Regions from separate parts of the Bradyrhizobium sp. 44 genome, predicted to be linked through region 2. Evidence: riboswitches for the same ligand, from Rfam matches in the RefSeq annotation. Region 2 holds a riboswitch; the other holds the start of a gene.
What was found. A riboswitch is a leader RNA that binds a small molecule or an ion and turns the genes downstream of it on or off. The one in region 2 is predicted to bind S-adenosylmethionine.

Region 1 (8,476 bases), 320 kb from region 2:
GCGAAGCGACACAATCCAGGAATGCGCCCGCGGAGACGGTCTGGATTGCTTTGTCGCTCCGCTCCTCGCAATGACGGCCGTCAGTTCGGCATCACATACGCATAGATCCGGCCGCGCGAGACCGGTGCTTCGCGAACGCGGTTGCCGTTGTTGCCGGAGATCATGATCGGATTGCCCTGCGCGTCGACGCCGGTAATGATGCCGACATGACCGCCCCGGCCGCCGCGCGACATCACTGCGATGGCGCCGACCTGCGGACCGGTGACGCGCGTCCCGTAATGGGCGAACGAATTCGCCATATCGGAGCCGGTGCCACGGTGACCGGTCTTCTCAAGCACCATGTTCATGAACCGCGCGCACCACAGGCTGCCGCGGCCGGTCGGATTGCCGCCGACATAGCGGCGCGCCTCGGACACGAGGCCCGATCCGCCGCCGAAGCCGCCGCTGCCCGTGGCCACGCCGCCGTCATTCGCGTTAGTGGCCATCCCACCGCCACGCCTCGTGGCGATTCGACGGCTGGCGCGCGTGATCTTCCCACTGCTATCGCTGGTCACCATTCCTGCGTTGCCCCGCATGGCCATTCCACCGCTGCCGCTCATAGCCATTCCACCGCTGCCGCTCATGGCCATTCCACCGCTGCCGCTCATGGCGATGCCGCCGGTATTGGCGTTCGGGTCATAGCTGGCGAAGGTGTTGCCGAAGCCGCTCGCCTGCAATTGCGCCGCGCCGTGATCGAAACGCGAGCTGCGTGCATGCCGGTAATGATGATGTCTGCTGGCGTGATGCGCGTAAGCGTGGCGCTCTGCGCTATGACGATGAGGTCGTGCTGACGCCGGAGAAGTGAAGGCGGCGACCGCCGCGAAGAAAACAGCCAGCGCGACGACACAGCGCGACAGGCGAGACGCAAACAACTCGAACATTCTTCATCCTTCGTTGACACCCCCACTTCCCAATCGGCCCGTGCGGTGGCCGACATCCGCGGGCTGTATCAGTATCCTGATGTGGCGAGAACAAGACGCGGCCGCGGAGATTTTCGACGATGATTAATAAGTGTTAGGGTCGTATGCGCTCACCGCAGGACGGCATTCCAATGCCGCAGCCACCTCAGGGAGAAAACCGGATGCCTCACGCCCTCACGAAGGACAATTGTCGCCTCTATTTCGAAGAAGCAGGCACCGGCACGCCGATTATTTTTCTGCACGAATTCGCGGCCGACTACACCAATTGGGAGCCGCAGATGCGCTACTTTTCGCGCGGCCATCGCTGCATCACCTATTCGGCGCGCGGCTACACGCCATCGGACGTGCCTGATGGCGAGGTCTACGGCTACACGCATTTCTATACCGATGCGCTCGCGGTGCTCGATCATCTGAAGATCGATCGCGCGCACTTCGTCGGTCTCTCGATGGGCGCCTATTCGTCGCTCCAGATCGGGCTCAACGCGCCCCAACGTGCGCTGTCGATGACGCTCGCCGGCGTCGGCTCAGGCTCGGAGATCGAGAACCTCGACGCCTGGCGCAAGCAGTGCCGCGCCAACGCGGAGCAATTCGAGATGCTCGGCTCAGCCGAAGTCGCAAAAGTCACGCGCGAGGCGCCGAGCCGGATTCCCTTCCTGGTGAAGGACCCGCGCGGCCACGCCGATTTCTATGCCGCCCTGGCGCGGCACGACGCCAAGGGATCGGCGCGGACGATGCGCGGCTTCCAGGCCGGCCGTCCCTCGATCTTTACGATGACGGACGCGATCAGAGCGGCCACGACGCCGGCACTCATCATCTGCGGCGACGAGGACGATCCGTGCGTGGGCGCAAGCCTGTTCCTGAAGAAGCATCTGCCTGCGGCAGGGCTCGCCATGTTTCCGAAGTCCGGCCACGTCCTCAATCTCGAAGAGCCAGCGCTGTTCAACGAAACTGTGGAACGGTTCGTCACGCTGGTGGAAGCGGGAAGATGGCCGGTGCGCGACCCGAGGTCACTGGCGGCGCATTAGCGCGAAGGCGTCACCAGGTACTGCGTCGCGTAGATGGGGTAACGGGCCGGCCTACTTCCTGCCGCCCCGCGTCAGCAGAAACACGCCCTGCTCGCCGAACAGATTCCACACCCACCAGGGCATCCGCAGCCGCAGCGGACGGCCGTAGAGGTCGAGCGCCTCGGCACGTTCCATCTTGACGTCGATCGCATCGCAGAGCTCGACGAAATCCTTGATGGTGCAGAAATGGATGTTGGCGGTGTCATACCAGCTTGCCGGCAGGTTCTCCGTGCGCGGCATGTGGCCGCCGATCAGGAGCTGGAGCCGCATCTTCCAGAAGCCGAAATTCGGGAACGACACGATGGCGCGGCGGCCGATGCGCAAGAGATTCTCGAGCACGACCTTGGGCTGCCGCGTCGCCTGCAAGGTTTGCGACAGGATCACGTAGTCAAAGGCGTCATCCGGATAATTCACGAGGTCGGTGTCGGCATCGCCCTGCACCACCGCGAGACCCTTGGCGACGCAGCGGTTGACGCCCTCGCGCGACAGCTCGATGCCGCGGCCGTCGATGCCGCGAGTTTCCAGCAGCTGGAGCAGGTCGCCCTCGCCACACCCGACATCGAGCACTTTCGAGCCCGGCTTGACCATCTCGGCCACCAGCACATGGTCGGCGCGAAAATCACCGGGCTGCCCGGCCGCAAGGCCGCCCAGCGGCAGCGCTTCCTGTACAGACATGACTAGCCGTCCTTTAAGCTTTCTTGGCGGTGAGCCCGCGCGCCTTGCCTGCCGACTGCAGGAACGCACGGCCGATGTCGAAGAACTCGGGCACGTCGAGGAGGAACGCGTCGTGACCGCGATCGGTCTCGATCTCGGCGAACGACACCCGCGCGCTCGACGCATTCAACGCGTGCACCAGTGCGCGCGATTCCGATGTCGGGAACAGCCAGTCGCTGGTGAAGGAGACCACGCAGAACCGGGTCTGGATTCCCGCGAACGCCTTCGCCAGCACGCCGCCATGGTCGCCCGCGATGTCGAAATAATCCATCGCGCGGGTCAGATAGAGATAGGAGTTGGCATCGAAGCGTTCGACAAAGGACGAGCCCTGGTAGCGCAGGTAGGACTCGACCTGGAAGTCGGCGTCGAACGAGAAGGTCGGCAGCTCGCGGTCCTGCATCCGCCGTCCGAATTTGCGATGCAGCGCGGCGTCGGAGAGATAGGTGATGTGCGCCGCCATCCGGGCGACAGCGAGCCCACGATGCGGATGGATACCTTGATCGGCATAGCCGCCATGGTGCCAGTCGGGATCGGCCATCACCGCCTGGCGGCCAAGCTCGTGGAACGCGATGTTCTGCGCCGAATGTCGTGTCGAGCAGGCGATCGCCAGCGCGGAGAACACCCGGCTCGGATACGCCGCCGTCCATTGCAGCACTTGCATGCCGCCCATCGAGCCGCCGACGACTGCGAACAGCGTGTCGATGCCGAGCCGGTCGATCAGCATCGCCTGCGCGCGCACCATGTCGGGGATGGTGATGACGGGGAAATCGAGGCCCCAAACCTTGCCGGTCGCCGGATTGATCGAAGCCGGACCGGTCGAGCCCATGCAGCCGCCGATCACGTTGGAGCAGATGATAAAATACTCGCTGGGATCGAGCGGTCGGCCCGAGCCGACCAAAGTCTCCCACCAGCCGGGCTTGCCGGTGACAGGGTGCACATTGGCGACGTGCTGGTCGCCGGTCAGCGCATGGCAGATCAGGATCGCGTTGGAGCGATCGGCATTCAGCTCGCCATAGGTCTGGTAGGCGATCTGGAACGGGCTGAGATCGACACCGCAATCGAGCCGCAGCGGCTGTTCCAAGCCAAACTGCGCGACGTGCGAACTCGGATGATCCACCTCGTGCGACCGCTCGTCGGCGGTGATCGCGGGACTCGGAATTGACTGGACGCCAACCATCTGACCATCGACCTCGTTTGCGGTCGTCGTGGTGACCGCATTGACATCAGGCCATGAAAAACCCGGCCTGAACGATAGGTTCGGCCGGGATCGAAAGCGTCCCCGGCCTGTTTAGCGAGTTTTTTAACGTGGCTGCAAGCCGGCCGGCTCAAATGACCACGGAACGGGTAAAAACTACCGTCTTGGATGGTTTTCGTCAAGTCACGGCCCGGATCAGCCAAATTCGCCTGTCGCGCCACGGGCGGAAAGGGCCCGATTTCCCTTTGCATTTCTCTTTGCTTTCGCAGCCCCGACTGCCTAATCAGGATATCCATCACAGCGGTGACGGCTCGACTGATCCGCATTGGAACGCCTCTCAACAGCACCTGTCAGACATGTCCCATCGTCCGCCCGCGCCACCATCACTCCAGGAATTGCGCAAGGAGATCGACGCGATCGACGAAGGCATGCATCGCCTGCTGATGCAACGCGGCGACATCATCGACCGCCTGATCCAGGTGAAGCAGACCCAGGAGGTCGGCTCGGCGTTCCGCCCGGCACGCGAGGCCTCCATGATGCGCGACCTCGTGCAGCGTCATCGCGGCATCCTGCCGCTCGACACCGTCGAGAGCATCTGGCGCGTCATCATCGCGACCTTCACCTATGTCCAGGCCCCGTTCTCGGTGCACGCCGACATCTCGGCGAGCGAGCCGGCCATGCGCGATTCCGCGCGATTCCATTTCGGCTTCACGGTGCCTTACGTCGCGCATTTCAGCGCGCAGGCGGCGGTCGAGGCCGTCGCGAAGTCCAAGGGCGATCTGGCGCTGGTCTCGGCGACTTCGAGCCGCACGCCGTGGTGGCTGTCGCTGGAAGAAGCCGGCGCGCCAAAGATCATCGCGCGGCTGCCCTTTGTCGAGCGCGCCGACCATCCGGCGGCGTTGCCCGTGTTCGCGGTCTCGCGCGTCGCCGACAGCGCCCTGGTGACGGAGGTCGAGACCTTCAGCGTCCGCGTCTCTGGGTGGAATGCGGAGGTCGCGCGCGCCCTGTCGCCGCTCGCCGAGATCGTGGCGGTGCCCGACACCGCCTTCGACGGTGCCGCGCTGCTGGTCTCGGTCACCGCGACAAGCAACATCGACAAGATCAAGGCTGCCCTGATCGAAGCGGGGGCCTCGGTGCGCTCCACGGCCCTCGTCGGCAGCCACGCAACGCGCTATACGGTGCCCCCGACCGGGTCGAAATCGTAAGTCGCGAACCGCTTAAGCCAGTCCGGAGTTGAAGATGTCCCGCCCCGTGCCGAATCCCGGCATTCTCGATATTGCGCCCTACACGCCCGGCAAGACTCCAGTGGCAGAGCCCGGCCGCAAGGTGTTCAAGCTTTCGGCCAACGAGACGCCGTTCGGGCCCTCGCCGAAGGCGATCGAGGCGTTCAAGAACGTGGCGGATCATCTGGAAGACTATCCGGAAGGGACCTCGCGCGTGCTGCGCGAAGCGATCGGGCGCACCTTCGGGCTCGATCCCAACCGCATCATCTGCGGCGCCGGCTCGGACGAGATCCTCAACCTGCTCGCCCACACCTATCTCAGCCACGGTGACGAGGCGATCTCGACTACGCATGGCTTCCTGGTCTACCCGATCGCGACCATGGCGGTCGGCGCGAAGAATGTCATCGCGGCCGAGAAGAACCTCACCTGCGATGTCGACGCCATCCTCAAGGCGGTGACGCCGAAGACAAAGCTGGTCTGGCTCGCCAACCCCAACAACCCGACCGGCACCTATGTGCCGTTCGACGAGGTCAAGCGCCTGCGCGCTGGCCTGCCCTCGCACGTGCTGCTGGTGCTGGACGCAGCCTATTGCGACTACGTCTCGCGCAACGATTACGAGATGGGGATCGAGCTGGTCGCGACCACCGAAAACACGGTGGTGACACACACCTTCTCCAAGATCCATGGTCTTGCGGCACTGCGCATCGGCTGGATGTTCGGCCCCGAGCACATCATCGATGCGGTCAACCGCATCCGCGGTCCCTTCAACGTATCGACGCCGGCCATGTACGCCGCCGTTGCCGCGATCGAGGACACCGCGCACCAGGCCATGTCGAAGCAGTTCACCGAGACCTGGCGCAACTGGCTGATCGAGGAGATCGGCAAGCTCGGGCTGAAGGTGACGCCGAGCGTCGCCAATTTCGTGCTGATCCACTTCCCCACCGAGGGCAAGACCTCGGACGCAGCCGACGCCTTCCTCACCAGGCGCGGGCTGGTGCTGCGCGGCTTGAAGAACTACGGCCTGCCGCATTCGCTGCGCATGACCATCGGCACCGAGGAGGCCAACCGCCTCGTCGTCGAGGGCCTGCGCGACTTCATGGCCGGACGATGAGCGCGACCCCGCACTTCCAGCGCGTCGCGCTGATCGGCTTCGGCCTGATCGGCGGCTCGATCGCGCGCGCCGCGAAGCTCCAGGGCCTGGCTTCCGAGATCGTCACCACCGCGCGCTCGGAGAAGACGCGCGCACGCGTGATGGAGCTCGGCATCGTCGATCAGGTCGTGGCGACCAATGCAGAAGCCGTGAAGGACGCCGATCTCGTTATCCTCTGCATTCCCGTCGGCGCCTGCGGCCCGGTGGCGCAGGAGATCGCCCCGCATCTCAAGCCCGGCGCGATCATCTCCGACGTCGGCTCGGTCAAGGGCGCCATCGTCAGGGATATGGCGCCGCATCTGCCGAAAGGTATCCATTTCGTGCCGGCGCATCCCGTCGCAGGCACCGAGCATTCGGGCCCCGATTCCGGCTTCGCCGAGCTCTTCATCAACCGCTGGTGCATCCTCACCCCGCCGGAGGGCGTTAATGCGGCTGCCACCGATCGCCTGCGTGCGTTCTGGGCGGCGATGGGCGCCAAGGTCGAAATCATGACGCCGGATCATCATGATCTCGTGCTCGCGATCACCAGCCATCTGCCGCATCTGATCGCCTACACCATCGTCGGCACCGCCGACGAGCTGGCGCAGGTGACGGAGTCTGAGGTCATCAAGTTCTCCGCCGGCGGCTTTCGCGACTTCACGCGCATCGCGGCATCCGATCCGACGATGTGGCGCGACGTCTTCCTCGCCAACAAGGAAGCCGTGCTGGAGATGCTCGGCACCTTCACCGAGGATCTGGCAAAGCTCACCCGCGCGATCCGCCGCGGCGACGGCGAGGCACTGTTCGACCACTTCACCCGCACCCGCGCCATCCGCCGCGGCATCGTCGAAATCGGCCAGGACTCGGCTGCGCCCGACTTCGGCCGGCCGCACGCGCAGCTCGGCAACAAGCCGTAGCACTGAAGTAGCCCGGATGGAGCGCAAGCGTAATCCGGGACCTCCATCGCTTGAGACCATCCAGGCTACGAGCCTGCGTGGCTCCGTGACTAGAACGGATAGTAGCGGATCTGCGTCATGACGACGTTGTCGTCCGTCTTCGGCGCGCCGCCGACGCCCGCGAACGCGAACCGTTGCGTGTGGGAATACTGCAGGCCGGCTTTCAGCGTACCGAAACTCCCCTGGTAGATGGTGTCGTAGATCCCGGTCGTGATCTGCCGGACCTCCCTGGTGTTGCCGTTGCAGGTCGCGGCCGGCGAGTTCTCGGTCAAGCAGCCGGTGTTGTTGTAGAGCGGATTGCCGTAGCCGAACGGCACCGTTCCAACATTGGCGAAATTCGCCTTGGCCTTTTCGAGGCCTGCATAGGAGTAGACATCGAGGCTCGGCGTCGCGTGCCAGATCAGGCCGACGGCGGCCGCCGTGATCGTCAGCGGGAGGATGGTGCCGTCCTGCGCCACCGCCGCGTCAGGGAACGGCGTTGCCGTGAAGCGGCCCAACACGCCGTGCGAGCCATAGAGCTGAAGATCGAGAGTTTTCGGAATCAGCTCGGCGAAGATGTGTCCACCGAAGCTTCCGGTGTCGTAGGTGTGGTTGGCGTTGTTGAAGCGATCGAACAGCTGGCGGTAGAGCGCCCACGCCTCGACATGCAGCTTGGTGGGCCCGAGCCGTGGGTCCCACGCTGCCTTGACGGTGATGTCGGGCACCTGATTCAGACTGACATTGTTGAGGTTGTTGAAGAAGCTGCCGCCGGGACCGGTCAGATTGACCTGAAGGTTCGGGTTCAGCACGCCCTGTGGTCCGATGGCGGTTGTGCCGACGGCCGGGACGTTGCCGCCGAAGAACGCTGTCTGGGCATTCTCGACCGAGGCAGCCAGCTTGAACTCCGGTCCGATGTCCTGCCAGACGCGCAGCCCGGGCTGGCGTGCCGCAAGAAATCCCGGAACGGATTCGAAGTCGATCACGCCGGGCGCATCGACGCCACGAGGATCGATGCCGGACTTGGTCGGCGCGTTGAGCGACCAGGATTGCCCGGCGAGGAAGTGAAGACCGAGATCACTGCTGTCCAGTTCCAGACTGAGCTGCCGCATGCGCGGATTGAACGAGTTGGTCGCAACCGAGCTCGCCGTCTGAGCCGCACCTTCGAAATCGATCTCGCCATAGCCCGCGAGGTGCGTGTCGGCATCGGCATTGCCCTCGGCCAGCACCGAGAACCTGCTCTGGCGCGCGGAGAAGCGC
Region 2 (8,476 bases):
CTCGCGCCCTATGTGCAGGGACAGACCAAGGACGCCGTCGCCGCCATACACCGAGCGTTTCCAGCCGCAGCTGCGTGATCTTTCTCACAGAGCCCAGCCCTCGTCCGCAATAACCATGGCGGCGTGCGTCCGGTTGGCTCCGCTCTCCCGGCGGCGCCCCGCACGCGAGGAGCAGGCCATGAGAGGTGCGGACAAGGTGATCTGCCAGGCGGCCGCCGTGCTGCTGATGTTTTCGATTTCGAGCGCGCCGGCAAAGGCCCAGTTCCTCGGCGGCGGAGGTGCCGGCGGCGAGGACATGATGACCCAGATGGCGCCGATGCTGGAGATGATGAAGGCCAAGATGGGCAAGCGCCGCTTCGGCATGATGATGCAGACCATGGGCCCGATGATGAGCCGCATGATGGAGAATGGCGGTGGTGGTCTTGGTGGCATGATGGGCGGCGGCGGAATTGGCGGCCTCGGCGGCGGCAATCTCGGCGGCGGTTTCGGTGCGCCCAATTACGGCGGCTACGCGCCGATGGCCGGAGGCGGCACCATGCCGACGGGCATGGGCGGCATGGGCGGCGGCGATATCATGGGCATGCTCGGCGGCGCCGGCGGCGGCGACATGATGGCGATGATTCCGCAACTGATGCGGCTCGCCAATGTCGGCGGCAGTGGCGGCCATCGCCGCCACAGGCATCGCTAGTCCGTAGCGGCCGACAGAGCCGGCCTGATCGCAGGTTTGGTTTGGCGCGGTCCCCAGCGCGTCAGCACCACGCTGGAGCACGAGAGCAGGCCGAGCACGACCATCGAGCTCGCCGCCAGCCAGAAGAAGCTTTGCGCGGTGGCATCATGCGTCGACAGCCACCAGCCGACCGCCGAGATGTAGATCAGCCGCGCGGTCTGCGCCAGCACCGGTCCGATCACCTTGGCTGCGCCCTGCGACGAGAAATACATCGTCGAGGCAAGGCCAATGAAGGCGTAGAACGGCGCTACCGTGGACAAATATTGATGGCTGGTGGCGCGCACGATCGCGCTGTCGGTGAAGATGTTGACCCAGAGATCGGGGAAGATCGCAACCAGGCACGCCGGTGCACCGACGGCGACGAAGGCGCTCGCGGCCGCGATCCAGGCGATGCGCCGGGCGCGGGCGATGCGGCCGGCGCCGACCGCCATGCCGATCATCGGCACCGAGGCGATGCCGAACGAGAACGCGATCGAGGTCAGCAGGAATTCCAGCCGCGCACCGATGCCGTAGCCTGCGAGGATCGCGGTGCCGAATTTCGCAAGCATGTGGGTGAAGATCGAGATCGTCAGCACGGATTGCAGCGGCGAGAAGCAGGCGATGGCGCCGACTTTGAGGATGTCGAAAAACATCGCCCATTGGATGCGCAGCCCGCGCAGCTTCGGCGTCACGCGGGCGCGGCCGGAGAACAGGTACCAGCCCATCACGCCGATGTTCATGCAATAGGCAATCAGCGCGCCGGCGGCGACGCCGCGCATGCCGAATTGCGGCACCGGACCGAGGCCGAGACCGAGCGTGCCGCCGAGCACGATCTGCCAGGCCGCAGAATTGAGAATCAACAGCGACGGCAGCTTCATGTTGCCGGTGCCGCGCAGGACCCCGGCCATGGTGTTGAGCAGCCAGGGCAGCACGGCGCCGCCGAAAAACACCTGGGTGTAGGCGATCGCATGTGTCAGCACGGCGCCGCGGCCGCCGAGCATTTCCAGAACGCGCGGCCCGAAGATCAGCATGCCCAGCATGAAGACGAGCCCGAAGCTGATGCCGATCAGCAGCGCGTGCGCGGCGAGCGTCCCGGCACGCTCACGATCGCCGGCGCCGAGTGCCCGCGCGATGGCTGAGGCCACCGCGCCGCCCATCGCACCGCCCGACATGGTCATGGTCAGGATCACTGTCGGAAACACCAGCGCCATCGCGGCCAGCGCTTCCACGCCAAGGCGTCCGATATAGGAGGTCTCCGCAATCACCGTGCAAGTGCCGGCGGAGAGCGCGACGACGTTGGGCCAGGCCAGCCCGAGCAGCGTGCGCAGGATCGGCCCGTCGGTCAGTGCATTCTTCACCGGGGGTGGCGGCGGAGGTAGCGGTCGCTCTTGTTCATCGACCGGAATCTCGGCGATGTCGGACATGTCCTCTCCCGGGCGCGAGCGCCAGTTGCGGCGCGGCAATGACTGGGTGTGCCAATGAATTTGTTCGCGCAAAAGGCGCGGGGTTCAGCTTGTTAGCACGGCAATTGCCGATTCCTTCTGCGCCTGATGCAGGCGTGCCCTGCGGCAGCGCATTTCGGTCGGTGACATCAGCCGACCGTCCAGATCAGCGGCGGCCGGCCCCCCGCGGCCGGGCGCATGTGCACGCCGATGTGCCGCCCGCATCCGGCCGCGAGCCCTTCGAACAGCCCCGCCAGCACCTTGGCGCAAGCGGGGTGGCAATCGGCGACGCCGTCCATCAACTTCCAGCTCTGCTGACGGATTTCGAACGTGCCTTCGGATTGCGTTGTCTCAGCCACATCGTCCTGCGCGACAAACAGCGCGTTGAGGAACGTCGCGAACTCGCCCGCACCGCCGCGGCCCATCGACAGCGCCGCAGCGATCTCGTCAAAATATTGCATCCCGATCAGCTTGCCCGTGAGGTGCAGGAGATAGCCGGCATCCTCGGGGCCGAACAGCTGCACCATCACGGGCGCGGCGGTGCGCACATATTCCATCGCGTAGTTGCGGTAGGCTTTTTCCAGTCGCGGTCTTGGCCAGCTTGCGACCGGCAAGGCCGGAGCCGCGGCTGCATCGAACAGTGGCGCTTCGAGATGCCGCGCGAACACGAGGCGCTGGTCGAGCTCGAGCGGGTGGTCATATTGATAATAGTAGCCTTCGAGCCCATCCTGGCCGTCGACGCTCTGCTTGGTGCAGACGAACCCCAATCTGGTATCGCCGAGCGCCACGCCGTTGTTGGCGTGCCAGCCGCGCAGCATCGCGCGCGAGACTTCGCCCGGCACGCCGCAGATGGCAGTGCCTTTCCAGATCCAGCGCGGTGGCGGATAGCGGACCCAGGCTTTGCGGTCGCTCTCATACATGTATTCGACGTGCACGCCGCCGATCCAGTTCGAGAGGTAGTGATATTGCGCGGCGGCGACTGCTGGCGGCAGATGGCTCAGCCCGAGCTTCTCCAGCCCCGGCAGGAAGCGCTCCTGCTGCTGGCGGCGGAACACGCGAAAGACGAACTCCGCGGCATCTGCCGTGCCGCGACGTGTGACCACGGTGAGGATCAAGCCGGTGAAATAGGCGTGATAGAGATCGGCAACCGCGCGCCAGCGTTTCCATTGAGCTTCCTGCGCGGGGTCAGATGCAGCGGCCATGTTCGCTCCCGATCGTTGTTTTGATCGAGTGTGTCACCGCAGCCGGCGACGGACAAGCTGAGCCGCATGCAGGGCGCCCTGCACGCGGGCTCGCCAATTCCGCATCACGAATTTTGCGCAGGCTTAATTTTGCGCAACTCTGGCGGCACGCTCGCGCTCGACGCGGTCGGTGACGTCGCGTGCCATCGCCACCGATCCCTGCACCACTCCAGCGGCGTCCCGCACAAGCGCAAAGGTCATCTCGATGTAGAGCTTGCGTCCGTCCTTGTGCAGCGCGCGGGTCAGTGTCGGTTTGCCCGCAAGCTTCATCGCGCCGCTGGCTAGTGCGGCCTCGAAACCCTTCCAGTGCGCGGCGCGCAGATGTTCGGGAATGATCAGGTCGAGATTCTGGCCCAGCGCTTCGTCCGCGGAGAGGCCGAACAGTGCGGACGATGCGCGATTCCAGCGCATGATGGTGCCGGAGCGATCCGAATAGATCAGCGCATCGGCGACGTCGTCGAGGATGTATGCGTCGAGTTGGGATGGATTGGTCATGTCAGCACCTGGTGGCCCGGATGGAGCACAGCGTAAGCCGGGATCGTGCCACAAGTGAGACTTTCCCGGATGACGCTTGCGCTCCATCCGGGCGACGGGTGATCGCTACACCCGGAAATGCTTGCTCAGCTTCAGGCCCTGCGCCTGGTAGTTGGAGCCGATGCGCTGGCCGTACATCGCGTCGGGACGGGCCAGCATCTTCTCGTAGACGAGGCGGCCGACGATCTGGCCGTGCTCGAGGATGAACGGCACCTCGCGCGAGCGCACTTCGAGCACGGCGCGCGACCCCAACCCGCCGGCGCCGGCATAACCGAAGCCGGGATCGAAGAATCCGGCATAATGCACGCGGAACTCACCGACCAACGGATCGAACGGCACCATCTCCGCGGCGTAATCGGGCGGCACCTGCACGGCCTCTTTCGACGCGAGGATATAGAACTCGCCGGGATCGAGGATCAGGCTGCCGTCGGGGCGGGCCGAGATCGGCTCCCAGAACTCCTCGACGGAATAGCCAGCGCGGCGATCGACGTCGATAACGCCGGTGTGGCGCTTGGCGCGGTAGCCGACGAAGCCACCGCTCTTTTCGCCGGAAAGATCAACCGAGACGGCGACGCCGCCGGTGAGATCGGCATCGTCGATATCGACGAGACGCTCGGTCGCATGCAGCGCCTCAAGGTCGTCGATGTTGAGGATGGCATCGCCGGTGCGGAAGCGCACCTGGCTCAGGCGCGAGCCCTCGCTGACCAGCACCGGGAACGTCTTCGGACTGATCTCGGCATAGAGCGGACCGTGATAGCCGGCACCAATCATGTCGAAGCGGCGGGTGCCGTCGGCGATCACGCGGGTGAAGACGTCGAGCCGGCCGGTCGAGCTTTTCGGGTTGGCGGCCGCGACGATCTCCGGCGGCAGCGCGAGGCTTTCGAGCAGCGGCACGATGTAGACGCAGTTGGTCTCCAGCACGGCGCCGTCGGCGAGGCTGAACTCGTGCAGCTTCAACTCGTCGATGCGCTCGGCGACAGTGGCGCCGGGACCGGGCAGGAAGCTGGCGCGAACGCGATAGGCGATGTCGCCGAGGCGCAAATCGAGGCTCGCCGGCTGGATCTGGCTTTCGACGAAGTCGTAAGCGGGCAGGATGAGACCGCCCTCCGCCATCGCCGCGATCATGCGGTCGGGCAGGATACCATTGGCGTCGGCGGCGACCGTGAACGTCAACCCGGGGTCCTCATCAGGGATCAAACACATCCCGACATGCGGGAAATATGAGCGTTTTACGGCTATCCGATGGACGTCTTGACGGAAAGGGCATTGCGGAATATGAGCATGACTTATCCCGTGGTGATTTGAGCCGGCCGGCTTGCAGCCACGTTAAATAAGTCGCTAAACAGGCCGGGGACCTCTGTGATCCCGGCCCGTGGAGATATTCCAGGCCGGTTTTTTTGTGACCATTTTCGATGGTCACTTCAGGAGGTCCTATGTCGAAGTCCCCGGCGTCCACCGCGTCCTACCGTCCCGAAACCCGCCTGGTCCATTCCGGCACCCTGCGCTCGCAATATGGCGAGACGTCGGAGTCGCTGTTCCTGACCCAGGGCTACGTCTACAACAGCGCCGAGGAGTGCGAGGCGCGGTTCAAGGGCGAGGACCCCGGCTTCATCTATTCACGCTACTCCAATCCGACGATCTCGATGTTCGAGCGGCGCATGATCGAGCTCGAAGGCGCCGAAGCGGCACGTTCGGCGGCGACCGGCATGGCCGCGGTGACGACCGCGATCCTGGCGCCGCTCAAGGCCGGCGATCACGTCGTGGCCTCGCGCGCGCTGTTCGGCTCGTGTCTCTACGTCGTGCAGGATTTGCTGCCGCGCTACGGCATCGAGACCACGCTGGTCGACGGCCTCGATCTCGACCAGTGGCAGCGCGCCATGAAGCCGAACACCAAGACGTTCTTCCTGGAGAGCCCGACCAACCCGACGCTGGATGTACTCGACATTCCCGGCATCGCAGAGATCGCGCACAGCGGCGGCGCGCGGCTCGTCGTCGACAACGTGTTCGCCACTCCGATCTGGCAGAGCCCGCTCGCGCTCGGCGCCGACGTGGTGGTCTATTCCGCGACCAAGCACATCGATGGCCAGGGCCGCTGTCTCGGCGGCATCATCCTGTCCTCGGAAGCGTTCATCGCCGAGCACATCCACAATTTCATGCGCCAGACCGGCCCGTCGATCTCGCCGTTCAACGCCTGGGTCCTGCTCAAGGGCCTGGAGACGCTCGCCGTGCGCGTGCGCGCGCAGACCGAGACGGCGGCGCGCATCGCAGACGTGCTGGCGAGCCATCCGAAGATTTCACGGCTGGTGTTTCCCGGCCGCGCCGATCATCCGCAGGCCGCATTGGTGAAGAAGCAGATGCGCGGCGGCTCGACGCTGGTCGGCCTCGAGGTCAAGGGCGGCAAGCAGGCGGCATTCCGCGTGCTCAACGAGCTCAAGCTCGCCAAGATCTCGAACAACCTCGGCGACGCCAAGAGCCTCGTCACGCATCCGGCAACGACGACGCATCAGCGCCTCAAGCCGGAGGACCGCGCCGCGCTCGGCATCAGCGAGGGCTTCATCCGCTTCTCGGCGGGGCTTGAGCATGCGGACGATCTGATCGAGGATCTGACCGCGGCGCTGGAGAAGGCGTAGCCACGCATCGACATCGTGGGGTGGTCAAAGCGAAGCGTGCCCAGCATTCACGATGGCAGCGCCGATGGATGGTGGGCACGGCGCGCGAAGAGCGCGCCTTCGCCCACCCTAAGCACCGATGCTTACATCGGCCGATAGGTCCGCACGTCCGCGGGCACGTTGACGCCGAGCTTGATCTGGCCGACAGAGCGGATGATGTCGTCGCCGAGGAGCTGGGCGAAGCAGGCGTAGCCCCAATCGTTCATGTGCAGGCCGTCGGCGATCACGAAGCTCTCGACCGGAATCGACTGCTTCTCGTGCCAGTCGCGCATCACCTCGAAGCGCGGGAAGATGCCGACATGACGAAGCTCGGCGACCTTGCCGAGCAACTTCACCATCTTGCCGGCGCTGTCCGCGCGCTGGTTGACGGCGGGCGAATATTGCGGATCGACCAGCACGACGTCGGTGCCGCCGGCAGCCTGGATGCGGCTGATGCCGTCCTCGACCAGTTTGGCGGTATCGCCGGGATCGAGATTGCGTAGCACGGCATTGGTGCCGACCTGCCAGATCACCAGATCCGGATGCACGTCGATCACCTCTTTCTGGAGGCGCTTCATCATCTCGGGTGCGTCCTCGCCGCCGACGCCGGCATTGACGACGGTGATGTCGGCAGTCGGATAGTGCCGGTGCAGCTGCGCGGCAAGGCGATTGGGATAGTTGAACTCCGGCGAGCTCGCGCCGAATCCCGCGGTCGACGACGAGCCGAATGCGACGATGACGACGGGCTGGCCGGCGACGAGCTTGCCCGCGACATGCGGCAGCGAGCCCATTGCCTTCGCGCCGCCCTTCGGCGACAGGCAGGGCACGCGGCTGAAGACGTCGCCGGCGGATTTCGCGACCTGCTTCACCTTGTCGATGGCGCGCGCGGTGATGCCGCGCTGCTCGGGGGATGTCGCTGCGACGGCGGTCTGGGGCGGCGAAGCGGGAGCCGGATCAGCCGACTGCTGCGGGGCCGGCGTTGCCTGCGCGGCCTGCGTCTGCGCGTGCGACTGCGAGGCCGGACTCAGCAACAGCAGCAGCGCTGCTGCGGGCACAGCCAGCCATGCCGTCAGGCAAAAAGGGCGGAGAGAACTCATTAACGCTAGACCTCAATTTTGCTGCTGGGCCGGCTCCAGATGGGCAGCGTCGATCACGAACTGTGCCAACGCCCGGCCAAGGCAATCATGGACCTGTTTCGCCAGCTCGGGCCCGCGCGACGGGCTGAACAGGTCGAACTGCCCCTGATCATTCCACTGCCGCATGATCGCAAAACGATCGAACAGCGGAATGTCGTGCTCCTGCGCCACCACCCGCATATTGTCGAGGTATGGCGGCACCGAGATCATGGTTTCGGTACGCGGACTGTACTGCAGATTCATCAAGACGACGTCAGCCCCTGCCTTTTGCAACGCAACAACCCCTTCGGTCACCGCGCCACGAAAATCGTCGGGATCAATGGCTCGAATAGCATCCACGGTCCCGGTCTGCCAGATGACCAAAGTAGGCGCTTTTGCTTCCATCAGCTTAACGAAGCTGGCGGCCGCCTCCTCGGCCGTTTTCTTGCTCTGTATTTCTACGGAGACGTGCACAGTCTCGGTCGGCGGCAGCTTCTCCTTCAGGATGGCCTGCATCCGCGCCGGATAAGAAGCGTCCTCGGAGGCCGGAATCGTGGTCGAGCGGCTGCCGATGACCAGGATTTCGAGCGGCTTGCCGGCCTTGATGGCATCGGCGACCTTGGGAAGCTGGCTTTCGCTGGTGAGCAGATAGGACGGCAATTCGCAGGCTGCGGGCGCGGCTGAAGCAGCAGGTGCCGCCGAAGCAGCAGGCGCGGCCGAAGAAGCAGGCGCAGCATCGTCCGCACGCGCCGGAGGCGCGGCGAGACCACCGCACAGCAGGATCAGGCTC

Region 1: it holds a riboswitch for S-adenosylmethionine, as region 2 does, so the genes downstream of both, IVB41_RS05610 (homoserine O-acetyltransferase) here and IVB41_RS03935 (O-succinylhomoserine sulfhydrylase) in region 2, are expected to answer to the same signal.

Annotation. Positions count from the first base shown of each region.
Region 1 covers NZ_JADPIY010000008.1:741,752-750,227, reverse strand. Annotated here, with positions in the region: gene IVB41_RS05625 (TIGR02594 family protein) at 81-920, opposite strand; gene IVB41_RS05620 (alpha/beta fold hydrolase) at 1,121-1,984, shown strand; gene metW (methionine biosynthesis protein MetW) at 2,036-2,698, opposite strand; gene IVB41_RS05610 (homoserine O-acetyltransferase) at 2,712-3,914, opposite strand; SAM riboswitch at 4,005-4,084, opposite strand; gene IVB41_RS05605 (chorismate mutase) at 4,289-5,137, shown strand; gene hisC (histidinol-phosphate transaminase) at 5,172-6,266, shown strand; gene IVB41_RS05595 (prephenate/arogenate dehydrogenase family protein) at 6,263-7,201, shown strand; gene IVB41_RS05590 (hypothetical protein) at 7,291-8,476, opposite strand, start outside.
Region 2 covers NZ_JADPIY010000008.1:418,469-426,944, reverse strand. Annotated here, with positions in the region: gene IVB41_RS03965 (SRPBCC family protein) at 1-78, shown strand, start outside; gene IVB41_RS03960 (hypothetical protein) at 179-688, shown strand; gene IVB41_RS03955 (MATE family efflux transporter) at 685-2,130, opposite strand; gene IVB41_RS03950 (hypothetical protein) at 2,298-3,350, opposite strand; gene IVB41_RS03945 (PAS domain S-box protein) at 3,474-3,884, opposite strand; gene IVB41_RS03940 (2'-deoxycytidine 5'-triphosphate deaminase) at 3,990-5,126, opposite strand; SAM riboswitch at 5,207-5,286, shown strand; gene IVB41_RS03935 (O-succinylhomoserine sulfhydrylase) at 5,357-6,553, shown strand; gene IVB41_RS03930 (SGNH/GDSL hydrolase family protein) at 6,676-7,668, opposite strand; gene IVB41_RS03925 (SGNH/GDSL hydrolase family protein) at 7,681-8,476, opposite strand, start outside.